Cohaesibacter sp. ES.047: one gene and its partner. The protein of the gene in region 1 interacts with the protein of each later gene in a pairwise test. Links are inferred from orthologs where the notes say so. Each region holds a gene or a part of one and is shown on either strand. Other genes may lie near its edges.

Region 1 (7,711 bases):
ACCAGGGTGCTGAGAAGAATGGCCGAGCGGACCGCATCAAGGGCCTCATTGGGCCGAACGGCAAGGGCCGGTGGCGGGTTGCGGCCGATGCGTTGCAGGGCGGCGAGAACCTTCGACAGGGAATCGCGCTGCTCGGCGAGGGAAACCCGAAGCTCCGTCTGGTCGGCGAACAGGATCTTGAGCCGGGCTTCACGCTCTGAAATGGAGCTTTCAAGGGTCTGGATGCGGTTGGCTGTGTCAATCAGGTCCGTCTGGATTGTCTGGCGGTCTGCTTTGAGGCGGGCGATTTCCTGGCTGAGCTCGTCGCGGCGTTGTTCCGACATGGCGATCGACTGTTCGATGGTCGAAAGCGCCTTTTCCTGATCCGTTCTGGCCTTGAGACGCGCTTCCAGTGCGCGCGCGGCACGGGCTTCGGCTTCCGACATTTCAGGAGCGGGATCGGGCGCGTCTTCAGATGCTGGATCTGACTGCGCCAGAGCGGGGCGCTGCACCGGTGTAACGGTCAAAAAAGCGAGGAAACAAACAGCCAGAACGCGGGACGCGAAGGCAAGGATGCTGATGGCATTGCGTTTGTTCGGCATCGATCGCTTCGATTGGTTCACGGGCACCCGAATCACCTTTGAAAAGGGGTTGAGGTGAAATGTAGTGCATGGGTCCTGCCGGTGGAATCCACCGCTTGAGGAAAAGGCAAGGAACGCGCCGGTTGTCCCGCTTCGACTTGCTCTCTGCCTGCTGCTGTGCAAACCCTCACGCAGAAACGGCGGATTGCCGTCCTGTCATGCCCGCGAGCCATTCATCCTCTGGGCCAGTTACACCTTGTGCCAGTTATACCCTGTGCCAGCTAAACCCTGTGATAGGGGTGCCCTGTCAGAATGGTGATGGCGCGGTAGATCTGTTCGGCAAGAAGGATTCTGGCAACCTGATGTGGCCAGGTCATGGCACCCAGAGCGATTTTCAGATCGGCCTTTTGCAATAAGTCCTGTCCGTGGCCGTCGGGCCCGCCGATCACAAAGGCCATCGCGGGGGTGCTGTTGATGCGCTCCTTGTCCACCAGCTGCGCAAACGCCTCGCTGGACAGATTCTTGCCGTGCTCGTCCAGCGCGATGATGAAGGCACCGCTCGGGATCGCTCCAAGAAGCTGGGTGGCTTCCTGCGCCTTGCGTTCATTGGCATTGCGGGCGCGGCTTTCCGCGAACTCGACCATGTCGGGTCCGGATAGTCCCAATGCTCTTCCTGCCTTGACGGCGCGGTCCTGGTAACGAGCGACAAGCTCCGTCTCCGGGCCGGCTTTCTGCCGCCCGATGGCTGCCATGATAAGCTTCATCGTTCTTTTCCATCTGTCACCGGTCGGGCTGGGATCAGGTCCTGTGCCGTCGGGTGACTGGCCGCGCTATCTCAGACGTCGTCCTGAGACTCGGCAGCCCACATTTTCTCGATATTGTAGAATTCGCGGACCTCGGGGCGGAAGATGTGAACGATATGGTCGCCAGTGTCGATCAGCACCCAATCGCAATTGGGCAGACCTTCGACGTGCGCGTTGCCAAAACCGTTGTCCTTGAGATCTCTCAGAAGACGGTCGGAAACGGCGCCGACATGACGATGGGAGCGACCGGATGTGATGATCATGAAGTCGGCAAGGGAAGACTTGCCGCGAAGATCAATCGACAGGATGTCCTCTGCCTTGGCTTCGTCGAGGCTCGAGAGGATCAGCTCAAGGGCCTGTTCAGGATCCATGCGATCCGAAACAAGGCTCATCGGAGAAGGGCCTTCAGGCATCATCTCCATTTGGGTTGCGGTGGACAGGAATTTACCTCTTTCTGAGTAGATAATATGCGCCGAGCCAAAGCCCGGCATTTTCGCCAATCCATCACATGTTTCCAATGATGGATAGACATGGATAGGGGAATGACTGATTTGGTCGTCAGACCTCCGCCTTTTTAAAATACGTCATCCTATATGACATTTTCAAGGCTTTTGGCCAACTTCATTTGGTTGTGTTGTCGTATTGCTACGCAAATACGTTGACGAAAGGTTGCTTCTGGGGCCATGCAGAAAGCTCCAGACGGGACTTTTCATGCGTGCAAGCGCAGCTCCCTTGTGGCTTGGAAGGCGTGCCCATGCATAATGCAGGGCGGCCGGTGAAGACAGGGCCGAGAGGCTGTGCCCCGGTCGGTCTATGATGGCGACCGGTATGCGCTCGAGAATTGACTGCCATCGCTGCCAACGGTGGAATTGGGGCAGATTGTCAGCCCCCATGATCCATATGAAGCGAATTCCGACCGTGCGTTTGTCGAGCCATTCGAGGGTCTCGGCCGTGAAGCGTGTGCCGGCTCGTGCCTCGGCACCCGTCACGTCGATGCGCGGATGATCCATCATACAAGCCGTTCCCTCCAGTCTCGTTTCGAGGGAAGGGAGATTCTTTGTATCCTTCAATGGGTTGCCCGGCGTGACCAGACACCAGATCCGATCAAGCTGGAAATGTTTCAGTGCAGTCAGCGCCACGTGCCGGTGGCCCGCATGGGCAGGGTTGAAGCTGCCGCCATAAAGACCGATTGTCATGCCGGGTGAGGCAGGGGGCAGGTCAAGAGGATAAAGTCTGGATCTGGTCATTGTTCCTGCCGCTGCTCGATGCGATGCACATCGCGCAATTGCTCTTGGTTCCAATCGTTCTACGGGCGTGTCTGGCCAGTGCCGTGGACGCGATACTTGAAGCTTGTGAGCTGTTCAAGGCCCACTGGTCCTCGCGCATGCATCCGGCCCGTGGCGATGCCGATTTCCGCTCCCATGCCAAATTCGCCGCCATCGGCGAACTGGGTCGAGGCATTGTGCATGACAATGGCGCTGTCCACTTCCTTCAAGAAGCGATCTGCAGCCGCTGCGTCTTCAGTAATGATGCTTTCGGTATGACTCGAGCTATAGGTTGCGATGTGCCTGATCGCGCCCTCAACCCCATCGACAAGACAGACCGAAATGATGCTGTCGAGATATTCGGTCGACCAGTCATCCTCATTGGCTGCGTCCGCAGCCGGGCAGAGGGCGAGCACGTCGGCGCTGCCTCGGATGCTGCATCCTTCCTCGCTGAGGGCGGCAAGCACATCCTTGCCGATGGTCTGAGCGATTGAGCGGTCGATCAGCAGGGTTTCTGCGGCTCCGCAAATGCCCGTGCGGCGCATCTTGGCGTTGACGACAATGGCTTTGGCCTTGTCAGCGTCTGCCGCCTTGTCGACATAGACATGGCAGATGCCTTCAAGATGGGAGAAGACGGGGACGCGCGCTTCGCTCTGCACCCGTCCGACAAGGCCCTTGCCACCGCGCGGGACAATCACGTCGACATTGCCGCCAAGTCCCTTGAGCATTTCGCCCACTGCCGCGCGGTCCGTGGTGGGCACGATCTGGATGGCGCTGGCCGGCAGGCCTGCAGCCGTCAGCCCCTTGACGAGACAGGCATGAATGGCGCGGGACGAATGATAGCTGTCCGAACCGCCGCGCAAGATCGAGGCATTGCCGGATTTGAGGCAAAGGGCCCCCGCATCGGCGGTGACATTGGGGCGGCTTTCATAGATCACACCAATGACACCAAGCGGGGTGCGGACACGTTCGATATGAAGGCCGTTGGGGCGATCCCACTCGGACATGATGTCGCCGATGGGGTCGGGGAGTTCGGCAATGGCCTCAAGCCCGGCAGCCATGGCCTCGATGCGGTCCGCGTCCAGCGTCAGGCGATCCAGAAAGGACGCGCTCATGCCGACTTCCTTTCCTTTGGCAACATCCTTGGCATTGGCTTCCAGAATGCCATTGATATCGGCACGCAGGGCCTTGGCTGCTTCACTCAGCGCCAGATTTTTTGTTTCGGTCGGGGCATTGGCCAACGCATACGACGCCTGACGTGCTTGCACGCCAAGATCGGACATGACATCAGCGACAGGTCGCGTCATTTCATTCATGGCTTTTCCCCTTCTTGCGGGCCTTCGTTTTGCTGGCCTTTGTCGTCCTGATTTCCGTGTTTCAGGCGTGTGGCCGTGGCCCGTGGTTATTGGATATGGTGTAAATTTCCGGTCCGGTCAAGCGCTCATTGCGCGGCATGTTCCGAATGCTCGGCCGGTTCGGTGTCACGCAGAACCATGTCGTCGCGGTGGATGAGTTCCGGTCTGCCATCATAGCCCAGAATCTCGGTGATCTGGTTGGACCGGCACCCCTTGATCTTCTCGGCTTCGAAATGGTCATAGCCGATCAGGCCGCGCGCGATCTCCTCGCCATTGGGCGCGCGCAAGATGACAGCATCGCCCTTGGCAAAGTTCCCCTCAAGCGACATGACCCCGGCAGGCAAAAGGCTCTTGCCGCTGTGCAGGGCTCGAACCGCCCCGTCATCAAGCGTCAGGCATCCGTGCGGTTCGAGATGGCCATTGATCCAGCGGCGACGCTGGGTGATCGGGTTGGAATTGGCCACGAACCAGCTGCATTTGGCCCCATCCATGATGGACTTGAGCGGATTGTAGACGCCGCCATTGGCGATGATCATCGAGGTACCGGCATTGACGGCGATCTTTCCTGCGGCGATCTTGGTCGTCATGCCACCCTTGGCGAATTCAGAGCCGGTGCTGCCGGCCATGGCTTCGATCTCGGGCGTGATATGCTCGATAAGGGGGATATGTCGGGCGTCGGGATTGTTGGCAGGAGGGGCGGTATAAAGACCGTCGATGTCGGAGAGCAGAATGAGGCAGTCGGCGCTGATCATGGTGGCGACGCGCGCCGCGAGGCGATCATTGTCGCCATATTTGATCTCCGAGGTTGCCACGGTGTCATTCTCGTTGACGATGGGCACAGAGCCAAGCTGCAAAAGAGTTGAGAGCGTGGCGCGAGCATTGAGATAGCGTCGGCGCTCTTCGGTGTCCCCGAGGGTGAGAAGAATCTGGCCCGCCGTCAGATCGACCTTGTGCAGAGCATCGGCATAGGCCTCACCCAGAGCAATCTGCCCGATGGCGGCTGCGGCCTGGCTTTCCTCCAGCCTGAGCTTGCCGTGGGCAGGCAGATTGGTCTTGCGCCGTCCGAGCGCGATTGCACCTGAGGAGACGATGAGCACTTCTCTACCGCGACTGCGGAGCATGGCGATGTCATCGGCAAGGGTCTGAAGCCACGCGGCGCGCAGTCTTCCGGTCTTGGCATCCACCAATGTCGCCGAGCCGATCTTGACGACGATCCTCTTTTGATCCTGCAGCTTCATCTTGCTTGTCATGATGTGCTTCCGGCACCCTGCTCAGGGGCGCCAGGCCTCTTCTTCCTGTTGGTCTTCTGCCTCGCGCCGGTTTTCATCCTCGACCTTGCCGATGATGGCACGCAGGATGTCGTCCATGTTGGTGCGGGCCACTGCCGAGATGACAAAGGGCTTGAAGCCAAATTCCTTTTCAAACGCCTTGAGGCGTTCTGCGATGTCTTCATCAAGCAGCGAGTCGATCTTGGTCAGTGCCACGATCTCGTCCTTCTCGCTCAGACCCTCATCGTAGGCTTCCAGCTCGCCACGGATCACGCGATAGGCGTCGAGGAAATCGTCCTGTGTTGCATCGACAAGATGCAAAAGCACACGGCAGCGTTCCACATGCCCCAAAAAGCGGTCGCCGATTCCGACGCCTTCATGGGCGCCCTCAACCAGACCGGGGATGTCGGCCATGACGAATTCGCGGCCATCGATGCCCACAACACCAAGGTTCGGATGAAGCGTTGTGAAGGGATAATCCGCGATCTTTGGCTTGGCCGAGGAGACGGACGCCAGAAAGGTGGATTTGCCTGCGTTGGGCAGGCCGACCAGACCAGCATCGGCAATCAGCTTGAGGCGCAGCCAGATCCAGCGTTCCTCGCCCTCTTGGCCGGGGTTGGCGCGCCGTGGTGCCTGATTGACCGAGGATTTGAAATGGGTGTTGCCGAAGCCGCCGTTGCCGCCCTTGCAGAGCTTGTAGCTCTGGCCCACTTCGGTGAAATCGGCCAGAATGGTTTCGTTGTCCTCATCAAGGATCTGTGTACCGACGGGCACCTTGAGGATCACGTCCTTGCCGTTGTGTCCGTTTCGGTTGCGCCCCATGCCATGGATGCCGGTCTCGGCCTTGAAATGCTGCTTGAAGCGATAGTCGATAAGGGTGTTCAGGCCATTGACGCATTCCACGATGACATCGCCACCCTTGCCGCCATCGCCGCCATCAGGGCCGCCAAGGGCGACGTATTTTTCGCGCCGAAAGGAAAGACAGCCCGCCCCGCCATCGCCGGAGCGGACGTAGACCTTGGCCTGGTCAAGAAATTTCATGCAATGCTCCATGATCCCCATGCCTGCCACGCACGCGCCATGGTGCGCCAGCCGGCATGAGGTCTAGTGTGTGCAGAGCGGCGCTTCATGCTGCCGCGCTCTGTCCGAGATATATATCGGCGGTCAGTTCCATTTCGATCCGAGGCACTTCGATGCCGCGGACCGGGCTGTAGACCACGCCGCGTCCGACTTCGCAGAAACCCAGACCGGAGAGAACCTTCAGCGACCGTTTGTTGTCTTCATAGGCGGCTGCGCTGATGCGTTCGGTCGGCTCCAGTGGCATATACCAGTCGAGCAGGCGGCGCGCCGCTTCCTGCATAAAGCCTTTACCCCAGAATGGGGGTGCAAGCCAATAGCCAATCGACGGTGCAAAGAGCCCCAGTTCGCGCTGGCTCGACGGTTTGAGCCCGATACCGCCGATCAGCCGGGAGTCCAACGTGATGACAAGGTTGAGCCCGGAGATACCCTTATGTTGACGTTCGATCCAGTCCACCGCCGATCCGGTCGGATAGGGATGGGGCACCTCGGTCAGATAGCTGCTGACCTCATAGGCACTGAGATAGTGTTCAAGGGCCGGTGCATCCTGTGGCTGCGGCATGCGCAGGACAAGACGTTTGCTTCTGAGTATTGGACTGCGCATCAGGCTGCTCCTTTCACGTCTAGATCACTGGGGTCCTCTTTGTTCTTGTTTGCTGTTGCCTCGAGCAGGCTGACGCCCGCCCAGTGGCGCAGGGCGTGCCAGGTGCTGCGATCGAGGCGATAGCGGTCGATCGGGATCATGCCCCGTTGAAAATGCGAGTGGGCCATGCCGGAGCCACAGAACTGAAAGCCGCTTTTCTCGACAATACGTCGGGAGCGACCGCAGGATACACGGCAGCGTGCGGTCATGCTGTCCAGTTTGCTGTGTGTTTTTGTCGGGTTCGAAAAAGCAAAATCGGCCAGTGCCTGCATGGACCGCGTCGCAATGCCCTGGGACCAATGCTTGTGCTCAACCAGCACGCTGATCTCGGCGTTGCCGGGGGTCTCCAAAAGCACGATGCAGGCAGCACCCATTGCTCGGCCTTTCATGTCACTGATGACAAAAGGAAAAGCGTCTGGATTGCTCTCTTGCAGAAGCGCGTCAAGCCAGAGGTCGGCGGCACGCATGGTGCTGGGCAGCCAATTGGTGCACAGGTTTGCCACCATGTGCGGATCGCTCGCCATGACCACAAGAGCCTCAAGGTCCTGACGGGTCGGGCGCCGCAAGATGAAATTGCTTTCCGAACCCGTTCTACAGTCGGGCTCGGTTTCCTGTATGCCTTTTTCTATATCCGGCATCGGATCCTCCTTCGTTTGGTGTGGTCGGATCAACAATGTTGGTTGATCGTTGGGTCAAAAGTTAAGGGGAGATGGTGTCCCATCTCCCCTTGAAATCTTTTG
Region 2 (7,526 bases), 3.9 Mb from region 1 along the record:
ACAATTACCTGCCCCGCCGAAAGCTCGCCCCCATCGCCATCGGCATTCTGCTGGTTATGCTCTGCCTGATCATTTTCCGCGTTGTGCCCAGCGTGCTCGCCGTCGTCCTTGCAGCAGCCGCCATGGTTGTCACCCAGTGCGTCGATCCCAAAAAGGCTTACACGCTCATCAATTGGCGCAGCCTCGTCCTGATCGCGGGCATGATCCCCATGGCAACCGCCCTTGATAAAACCGGCGGACTGGCGCTCATCGTTGATAAAATGCTCGCGCTCAATGGTGCCAATTCACCCTATATGATGCTGATTTCCTTCTTCCTACTCACATCGGTTCTCAGCCAGTTCACCTCGAACACCGCGACCGCAGTGCTGCTGGCCCCTGTTGCCTTCGAAGTCGCCAAGATCATGGGCGTCAATCCCGAACCGCTCTTGATGAGCGTGGCCATCGCCGCTTCGACCGCCTTCTCCACCCCTGTCGCCTCTCCCATCAACACCCTCGTGATGGGTCCGGGCAACTACCGGTTCCGCGATTTCGCCATCATCGGCGTACCGCTTCAGGTCATAGCGCTGATCATCTCGACCTTCGCGATCCCGATATTCCTGCCCTTCTGATCCGGTTTTCCCAAGCACATCAAAAGGGGCGGGATATTTGGCCTGTTTTTTCTTCCAATTCACGGCAACCCGGGCCATGATCGAGCCAAATAGACGAGACTTGCCCGAACGGACGCATAATGGACTTTGACACACTCTCCAGGCTTTTTCTTGCGGCTATGTTCAGCCCGCCCGGCATTGCGAATTTCATCATCAGCACAATCCTGAAAAAGCGCTGGCAGGCGAGCGTTGCAGCTCTGCTGGCCGCAAGTGCGGTCATGTTCGTCAACAAGGCCGCATTTGTTGAGAAATCAGCGTCCTTTTATACGATCTCGGTCGTGTGCGTTGTGGTGGCCATGATGATCACATCCCATCTGGGTTTCACGATCGGCGCCAAAGTCATCCGTAAGGAAAAATAGCTCCAAAGGCCTGATCGAACAGGCCAATGCGTAGCGAACAGAAGCATCAAAGCATCTGGTGCGGGCACCGGGAATCGAACCCGGACGATCTAGGATCGAGGGATTTTAAGTCCCTTGCGTCTACCAATTCCGCCATGCCCGCAGAAATGGTGCGACCATTGCTAATGCGATGAAGTGGCAATTGCAAGCAATGCCTCACACTCCATCCACAAAGCCCGCGCCGATAGAAACGCAGCGAAGCGGTATCCACTTGTGGCAAAGGAGAGCAGGCGACACCGATCAGCACCGCCCCTCCTGTCGACTTGAAGGACAAATGCAGGCGACTAGCCAACAGGCCCTTTGGCAATCGGTGCCTGAAACTGCAGGCCCATGTCCCAGGGGAAATAGATCCAGGTATCCTGAGAAACCTCGGTGATATAGGTATCGACGAGAGGTCGGCCCATCGGCTTGGCATAGACCGCGGCGAAATGGGCTTTAGGCAGCATGGCCCGAACCACCTTTGCGGTTTTGCCCGTATCGACCAGATCGTCGATGATCAGCACACCTTCGCCATCGCCACCTTCCACATCGATCACCGACGGATCAATGGGCTTGAGAACCTGCATCTCACCTTGCGATTCATAATCGTGATAGGACGCAACGCAGACGGTATCGATCATCCGCACACCCAGCTCACGGGCGATGATCGCCGCAGGCACGAGCCCACCGCGCGTAATGCAGACGATGGCCTTCCATTCGGAGACCCCTTTGAGACGCCATGCAAGAGCGCGGCAATCCCTGTGAAATTGTTCCCAGTAAACGGGAAAGGCATTGGGAGAAGCCTCAGCCATATTCTTTTCCTTCTCGCTTTCGATCACGCCTGCCCCTTTGGGAGCCGCTTGCTAAAATTGACCTTGATGGTGCCCCTTGAGATCCGTCAAGAGCGCATGAACCGCATCTGCAGCAGCAGACAGGGCGTCCTTGTCGCGACTGCGCAGAACGATGTTGGTCGCAAAGACATTGTCCTTGATATAAGGGTATGAGCCAATGACCACCTGCGGATGATCCGTTTGCAGATTGGACAGGGGTCCAGCCACCAGTCCCTCACCAAGGCCACTGTCGATGGTGACACTCTCGATCTGGCTGTTGGTGCGAAGAGTGGGGACGATTTCGTCCATCATCGCCTGCATCACGGAGGGAACACCTGCCATGACATGGACGTTTTCAAGGCGAAAGCCCGGTGCACTCGATACTTTATTCTTGATCAGATCGGCACCGAATGGAATGCGCGCCATGCGTTTGCGGGCCTCATTGAAGTCGGTCCCTTCCATCTTGTCATAGTGCGCCTCAAGAATGGCCATGGCGCGCGGATCATGATCGATCCCGACCCCGAAGGCCGCCGCAATGGAATCCGCCGTGATGTCATCATGGGTTGGGCCGATGCCGCCGGTGGTAAAGACATAGGTAAAGCGCGAACGCAGGGCATTCACCGCCTCGACGATGGCGTCCATGTCATCGGAAACGACCCGCACTTCCTTAAGGTCTATCCCGACCTGTGTCAGATAATCGGCGATGAAGCCGACATTCTTGTCCTTGGTTCGGCCAGACAGGATCTCGTCTCCGATCACCAGAACCGCTGCGGTCACCACCTCTACACTCATCGCACGTGTCTCACATCTGTTATTGGCTCCTGATCGTCACACCCTCATCCCGCAAAGGGAGATCCCAGCTGACGCTCAGAAAGAATGCCCTTGGATTTACGCCAAGGCGCCCATCCGCTCAAGTGGGCTATTTGACAACACCGCTAATCTTAACAAGAAGATGGCACGCTCGTCATCCCAAAACAGCCCCCACAGGCCAAACCATAAAACCACGTTTTCCGTTTGAACCGCGCCCACGGGATCCCTAAGCTGACACAACACATCGACCACCCCATCCCGAAACACGTCTTCCCGCCGAAGAGACCGCCCATGCAATTCGCCGCCCCCCTCATTCGAGGCACTCTGATCAAACGCTACAAGCGCTTTCTGGCCGACATCGAACTGGATGATGGCAGCCTGATCACCGCCCATTGTGCCAACCCCGGCTCTATGATGGGCCTGAAAGACCCCGGCGTGACAGTTTGGCTGTCAAAGTCCGACAATCCCAAACGCAAGCTCGCCTACAGTTGGGAACTCATGGAACTGGACGGCGCAATGATTGGCATCAACACAGCCCACCCCAACCGCATTGTCGAAGAGGCCATACTGGCAGGCAAGGTGAGCGAAGTCGCCGCCTACCCGACCCTTCGGCGCGAAGTCAAATACGGCAAGAACAGCCGTATTGACCTGTTGCTGGAGGGAGAAGGCCTGCCGAATTGCTATGTCGAGGTGAAAAACGTCCATCTGTTGCGCGTCCCCGGTCTGGCCGAATTCCCGGATTCGGTCACAAAACGCGGCGCCAAGCATCTTGTCGAACTTGGTGACATGGTTCAGGAGGGGCACCGTGCCGTGATGCTCTATCTGGTCCAGCGCACGGACGCTGAGCGCTTCTCCCTTGCTGCGGACATAGATCCGGACTATGCCGCCGCCTTTGCCCTTGCACGCCAGCGAGGAGTTGAGGCCTATGTTTATGCCTGCGACATCTCAACGGACGGTATCACGCTGTCGCACCCGATCCCCTTTGATCTCCACCCCTTTGAACAATGAAGAACCCAACGCGTCTTTCATTGCACCGATGAAGCAAAAAGTGCCCCTTTGATCCGATTTCCGGTTTGCACATTGCGTGCGAGAACGATATCCATGGGGGAAAGAAGCAATCGGAATACGATCCAATGGTAAATTATATAGAAGCCTCAAGCGCCCCCCTCAGAAACACCGGCGACATTCGCCTTTATGGCGAAGAAGCCTTCGAAGGCATGCGTAAGGCTGGCCAGTTGACCGCCCGCGCCCTTGATGGCGTTGCCGAACTGATCAAGCCGGGAACCAAGACCCAGGAAATCGATGATTTCATCCGTGATTTCGGCGAAGAGAACGGCGCCTTGCCAGCAACCCTGAACTACCGCGGGTATAAGAAATACACCTGCACCTCGATCAACCATGTTGTCTGCCACGGCATCCCCAATGACAAGCCCCTCAAGGAAGGCGACATCGTCAATGTCGACGTCACCTACATCCTCGACGGCTGGTACGGCGACAGTTCGCGGATGTACCCAGTTGGCCAGATCAAGCGCGCGGCCGAACGTCTGCTCGACGTCACCTATAAATCCTTGATGATCGGTATCGACGCATCCAAGCCGGGCAACACCACCGGAGACATCGGCGCGGCTATTCAGGAATATGCTGAAAGCGAACGCTGCGGTGTCGTGCGGGATTTTTGCGGCCATGGTGTCGGCCAGTTGTTCCACGATGCACCCAACATCCTGCATTATGGCACGCGGGGCGAAGGCGTTGAGCTCAAGCCCGGCATGATCTTCACCATCGAGCCGATGATCAATCTGGGCAAGCCCCACGTCAAGGTGCTGCACGACGGCTGGACCGCCGTCACGCGTGATCGCTCCCTTTCGGCCCAGTTCGAGCATTCCATCGGCATTACCGAGGATGGCTGCGAGATCTTCACCCTGTCGCCAAAGGGTTATGACAAGCCGCCCTATATTCTAGGCAACGACTAGCCTCAACCCCGAGGGCTTGCAGGGAGGCAGCGCAATGGGCGGTTTGAAGGATGCAGCGGGTTCACCGCACTACATGGGCCACCGCGACCGCCTGCGCCAAAAGTTCCGCGAGGCAGGCCCGGCAGCTCTGCATGACTACGAGTTGCTTGAGCTCATTCTCTTTCGCGCCATCCCGCGGCGGGACACCAAGCCCGTCGCCAAGGCCCTGCTGGACCGCTTCGGCTCTTTCGCCGAGGTCCTGTCCGCCCCGGACCGTCTGCTGATGGAGATCCCCGGCATTGGACAATCGGTCGTCACCGAACTCAAGCTGGTTCAGGCTGCCGCCTTCAAATTCACATCCGATCAGGTCAAGAACCGCCCGGTCCTGTCGTCATGGAACGCGGTGCTCGATCATTGCCGCACCACCATGGCCTACAATGATATCGAGCAGTTCCGGGTCATCTTTCTGGACAAGAAGAACAAGCTGATCGCCGATGAAGTGCAGCAGACCGGAACGGTCGATCACACACCGGTCTATATTCGCGAGGTAGTCAAGCGCGCGCTCGAGCTTTCTGCCTCTGCCATCATCATGGTTCACAATCATCCAAGCGGCGACCCGACCCCTTCACGGGCTGATATCGACATGACCAAACAGGTTGCCGACGCAGCAGAACCGCTCGGTGTCATTCTGCATGATCACATCATAGTGGCGCGCAGCGGTCACGTGAGTTTCCGATCACTTGGATTAATCTAGTTCTTTCTCCCTAAGCACCCTTACGGAACCACCGATCTGGACTGCCAGTCCGGTGCCGTGAAACACCCGGAATCTTTCCAGAACAACTAGATTTGCGCAATAAATACGCAAGATTCCAACAGTTTCTATGGTACAGATTACAACTCTGCATATTTTTCATACAGAACAGCAGAAACGTTCCACATTTATCGTCTATTATGCAATCATTCTTCTAAAAAACCCCGATATCAGTGCCAAATATACCAGCATTCACGCCGAATTTGGCTAAATTATAGACATATTTTTCGAATTACGCTGAAATTGTTTGTTTTCTCGACTCAACTATTTGTACTCCTAGCCACTTCTTGCTAAAAAAGTTGGCGAGAACTTTCTCATATAAAAACAAAACAACACCTTCCATCATAATAAGTGGTCCAAAGCCACAGAGAACTCAGGAACAGCGAGTCAAATGGAATATTTTATACAACAGCTGATCAATGGTATCGCACTGGGGTCTATTTACGGTCTCATCGCCATTGGTTACACCATGGTGTATGGCATTATCGGCATGATCAACTTTGCCCATGGTGACATCTTCATGGTTGGCGCATTCATCGCGTTGATCGCGCTTCTGGCCGTAACAGCCATGGGCGTCACTTTCCTTCCCATTGCCCTCTTGATCGTCCTCATCATATCGATGCTGATGACATCGGTGTGGGGATGGGGTGTCGAGCGTCTGGCCTATCGCCCCTTGCGAGGCTCCTTCCGCCTGGCTCCGCTGATCACGGCCATCGGCATGTCGATTGTCCTTCAGAACTTCGTTCAGGTCGTTCAGGGCGCACGCGTCAAGCCGCTGCCGCCACAAATCACTGGTGGCTTCACCCTGATGGAAGGCAATGGCTTTGCGGTCCAGTTGTCCTACATGCAGATCCTGATCATCGTGACGACATTCCTGCTCATGGTCGGATTTACCCTCCTGATCAACAAGACATCGCTCGGACGCGCCCAGCGCTCCTGCGAACAGGATCAGAAAATGGCAGCCCTTCTCGGTGTCAATGTCGACCGCACGATCTCCCTGACCTTCGTCATGGGCGCAGCGCTCGCCTCGGTCGCAGGCATCATGTTCCTGCTCTACTACGGTGTGATCGACTTCTACATCGGCTTCCTTGCCGGGGTGAAAGCCTTCACGGCCGCTGTCCTTGGCGGGATTGGTTCGCTTCCCGGCGCCATGCTTGGCGGTCTGCTCATCGGCCTGATCGAGACCTTCTGGTCCGGTTACTTCTCGGTGGAGTACAAGGACGTGGCAGCCTTCTCGATCCTCGCGATTGTGTTGATCTTCCTGCCGTCCGGCCTGCTAGGCAAGCCTGAAGTGGAGAAAGTGTAAGATGCAGTTTCTCAACGATAGCCGCGTAGGTGCCGCTCTCAAGGATGCGGGCCTAGCGGCACTGGTAACCCTTGGCCTGACGTGGATCCTCGTGGGCATGAGAACAAAGACCGCGACAGGCGGCCTTGTCCTCACCAGCCAGTGGGAACTGGTTACCTGGATGGTTGTTGTGGTTGCGATTGGTCGCTTCCTGATCAGCCTGCTCGTCTGGCGCGGTGAAAACGTCGTCGCAGATGCGGCCAAATCCGTCCTGCCATCAACGGAAGCCTTGACCAAAATCGGCACCTTTTTCGGCCCCGCCCTTCTGGCGCTGGCTGTTTCGATGCCGTTTTGGGGCGATCGCTATATGATTGACCTTGGCATTCTGGTTCTCACCTACATCATGCTCGGCTGGGGTCTGAACATCGTGGTTGGCCTCGCCGGTCTTCTTGACCTCGGATATGTGGCCTTTTATGCGGTTGGCGCTTATTCCTACGCGTTGTTCGCCCACTATTTTGATCTCTCCTTCTGGGTCTGCCTGCCGCTTGCCGGTATTCTGGCAGCCTTCTGGGGCATTATTCTGGGCTTCCCTGTCTTGCGTCTGCGCGGCGACTATCTCGCCATCGTGACGCTAGCATTCGGGGAAATCATCCGTGTCGTCCTGCTCAACTGGTACCAGTTCACCGGCGGCCCCGACGGCATATCCCGCATTCCGCGCCCCTCCTTCTTCGGCCTTGAATTCAAGCGCAAGGACGGATTTGCCGATTTCTTCGGCCTTGATTATTCCTCACTGCACAGGGTGATCTTCCTTTTCTAT

Evidence for each region. Proteins that work in one complex are often made in the same cells at the same time.
Region 2: the proteins of CPH65_RS04295 (region 1) and sfsA interact in binary tests that used the Escherichia coli proteins (3 or more experiments, as listed by UniProt). The link is inferred for Cohaesibacter sp. ES.047 from one-to-one orthologs.

Annotation. Positions count from the first base shown.
Region 1 is NZ_LT907844.1:955,961-963,671, forward strand. The notes cover bases 1,808-4,733. They hold CPH65_RS04295 (glutamate-5-semialdehyde dehydrogenase), read right to left. Parts: upstream 3,945-4,733; coding sequence 2,670-3,944; downstream 1,808-2,669. Other genes in these bases: CPH65_RS04290 (nicotinate-nucleotide adenylyltransferase), read right to left, coding at 1,966-2,610; proB (glutamate 5-kinase), read right to left, coding at 4,070-4,733. Also shown: CPH65_RS04275 (murein hydrolase activator EnvC), read right to left, coding at 1-581; 23S rRNA (pseudouridine(1915)-N(3))-methyltransferase RlmH, read right to left, coding at 842-1,324; rsfS (ribosome silencing factor), read right to left, coding at 1,396-1,776; more of proB, read right to left, coding at 4,734-5,236; GTPase ObgE, read right to left, coding at 5,255-6,292; CPH65_RS04310 (GNAT family N-acetyltransferase), read right to left, coding at 6,378-6,932; CPH65_RS04315 (GNAT family N-acetyltransferase), read right to left, coding at 6,932-7,609. UniProt on the Escherichia coli protein: Catalyzes the NADPH-dependent reduction of L-glutamate 5-phosphate into L-glutamate 5-semialdehyde and phosphate. The product spontaneously undergoes cyclization to form 1-pyrroline-5-carboxylate.
Region 2 is NZ_LT907844.1:4,853,869-4,861,394, forward strand. The notes cover bases 2,073-4,813. They hold sfsA (DNA/RNA nuclease SfsA), read left to right. Parts: upstream 2,073-2,955; coding sequence 2,956-3,672; downstream 3,673-4,813. Other genes in these bases: CPH65_RS22535 (competence/damage-inducible protein A), read right to left, coding at 2,073-2,646; map (type I methionyl aminopeptidase), read left to right, coding at 3,798-4,634; radC (DNA repair protein RadC), read left to right, coding at 4,669-4,813. Outside these bases: CPH65_RS22515 (SLC13 family permease), read left to right, coding at 1-608; CPH65_RS22520 (hypothetical protein), read left to right, coding at 728-1,006; gpt (xanthine phosphoribosyltransferase), read right to left, coding at 1,330-1,836; more of CPH65_RS22535, read right to left, coding at 1,888-2,072; more of radC, read left to right, coding at 4,814-5,367; CPH65_RS22560 (branched-chain amino acid ABC transporter permease LivH), read left to right, coding at 5,816-6,730; high-affinity branched-chain amino acid ABC transporter permease LivM, read left to right, coding at 6,732-7,526. UniProt on the Escherichia coli protein: Binds to DNA non-specifically. Could be a regulatory factor involved in maltose metabolism.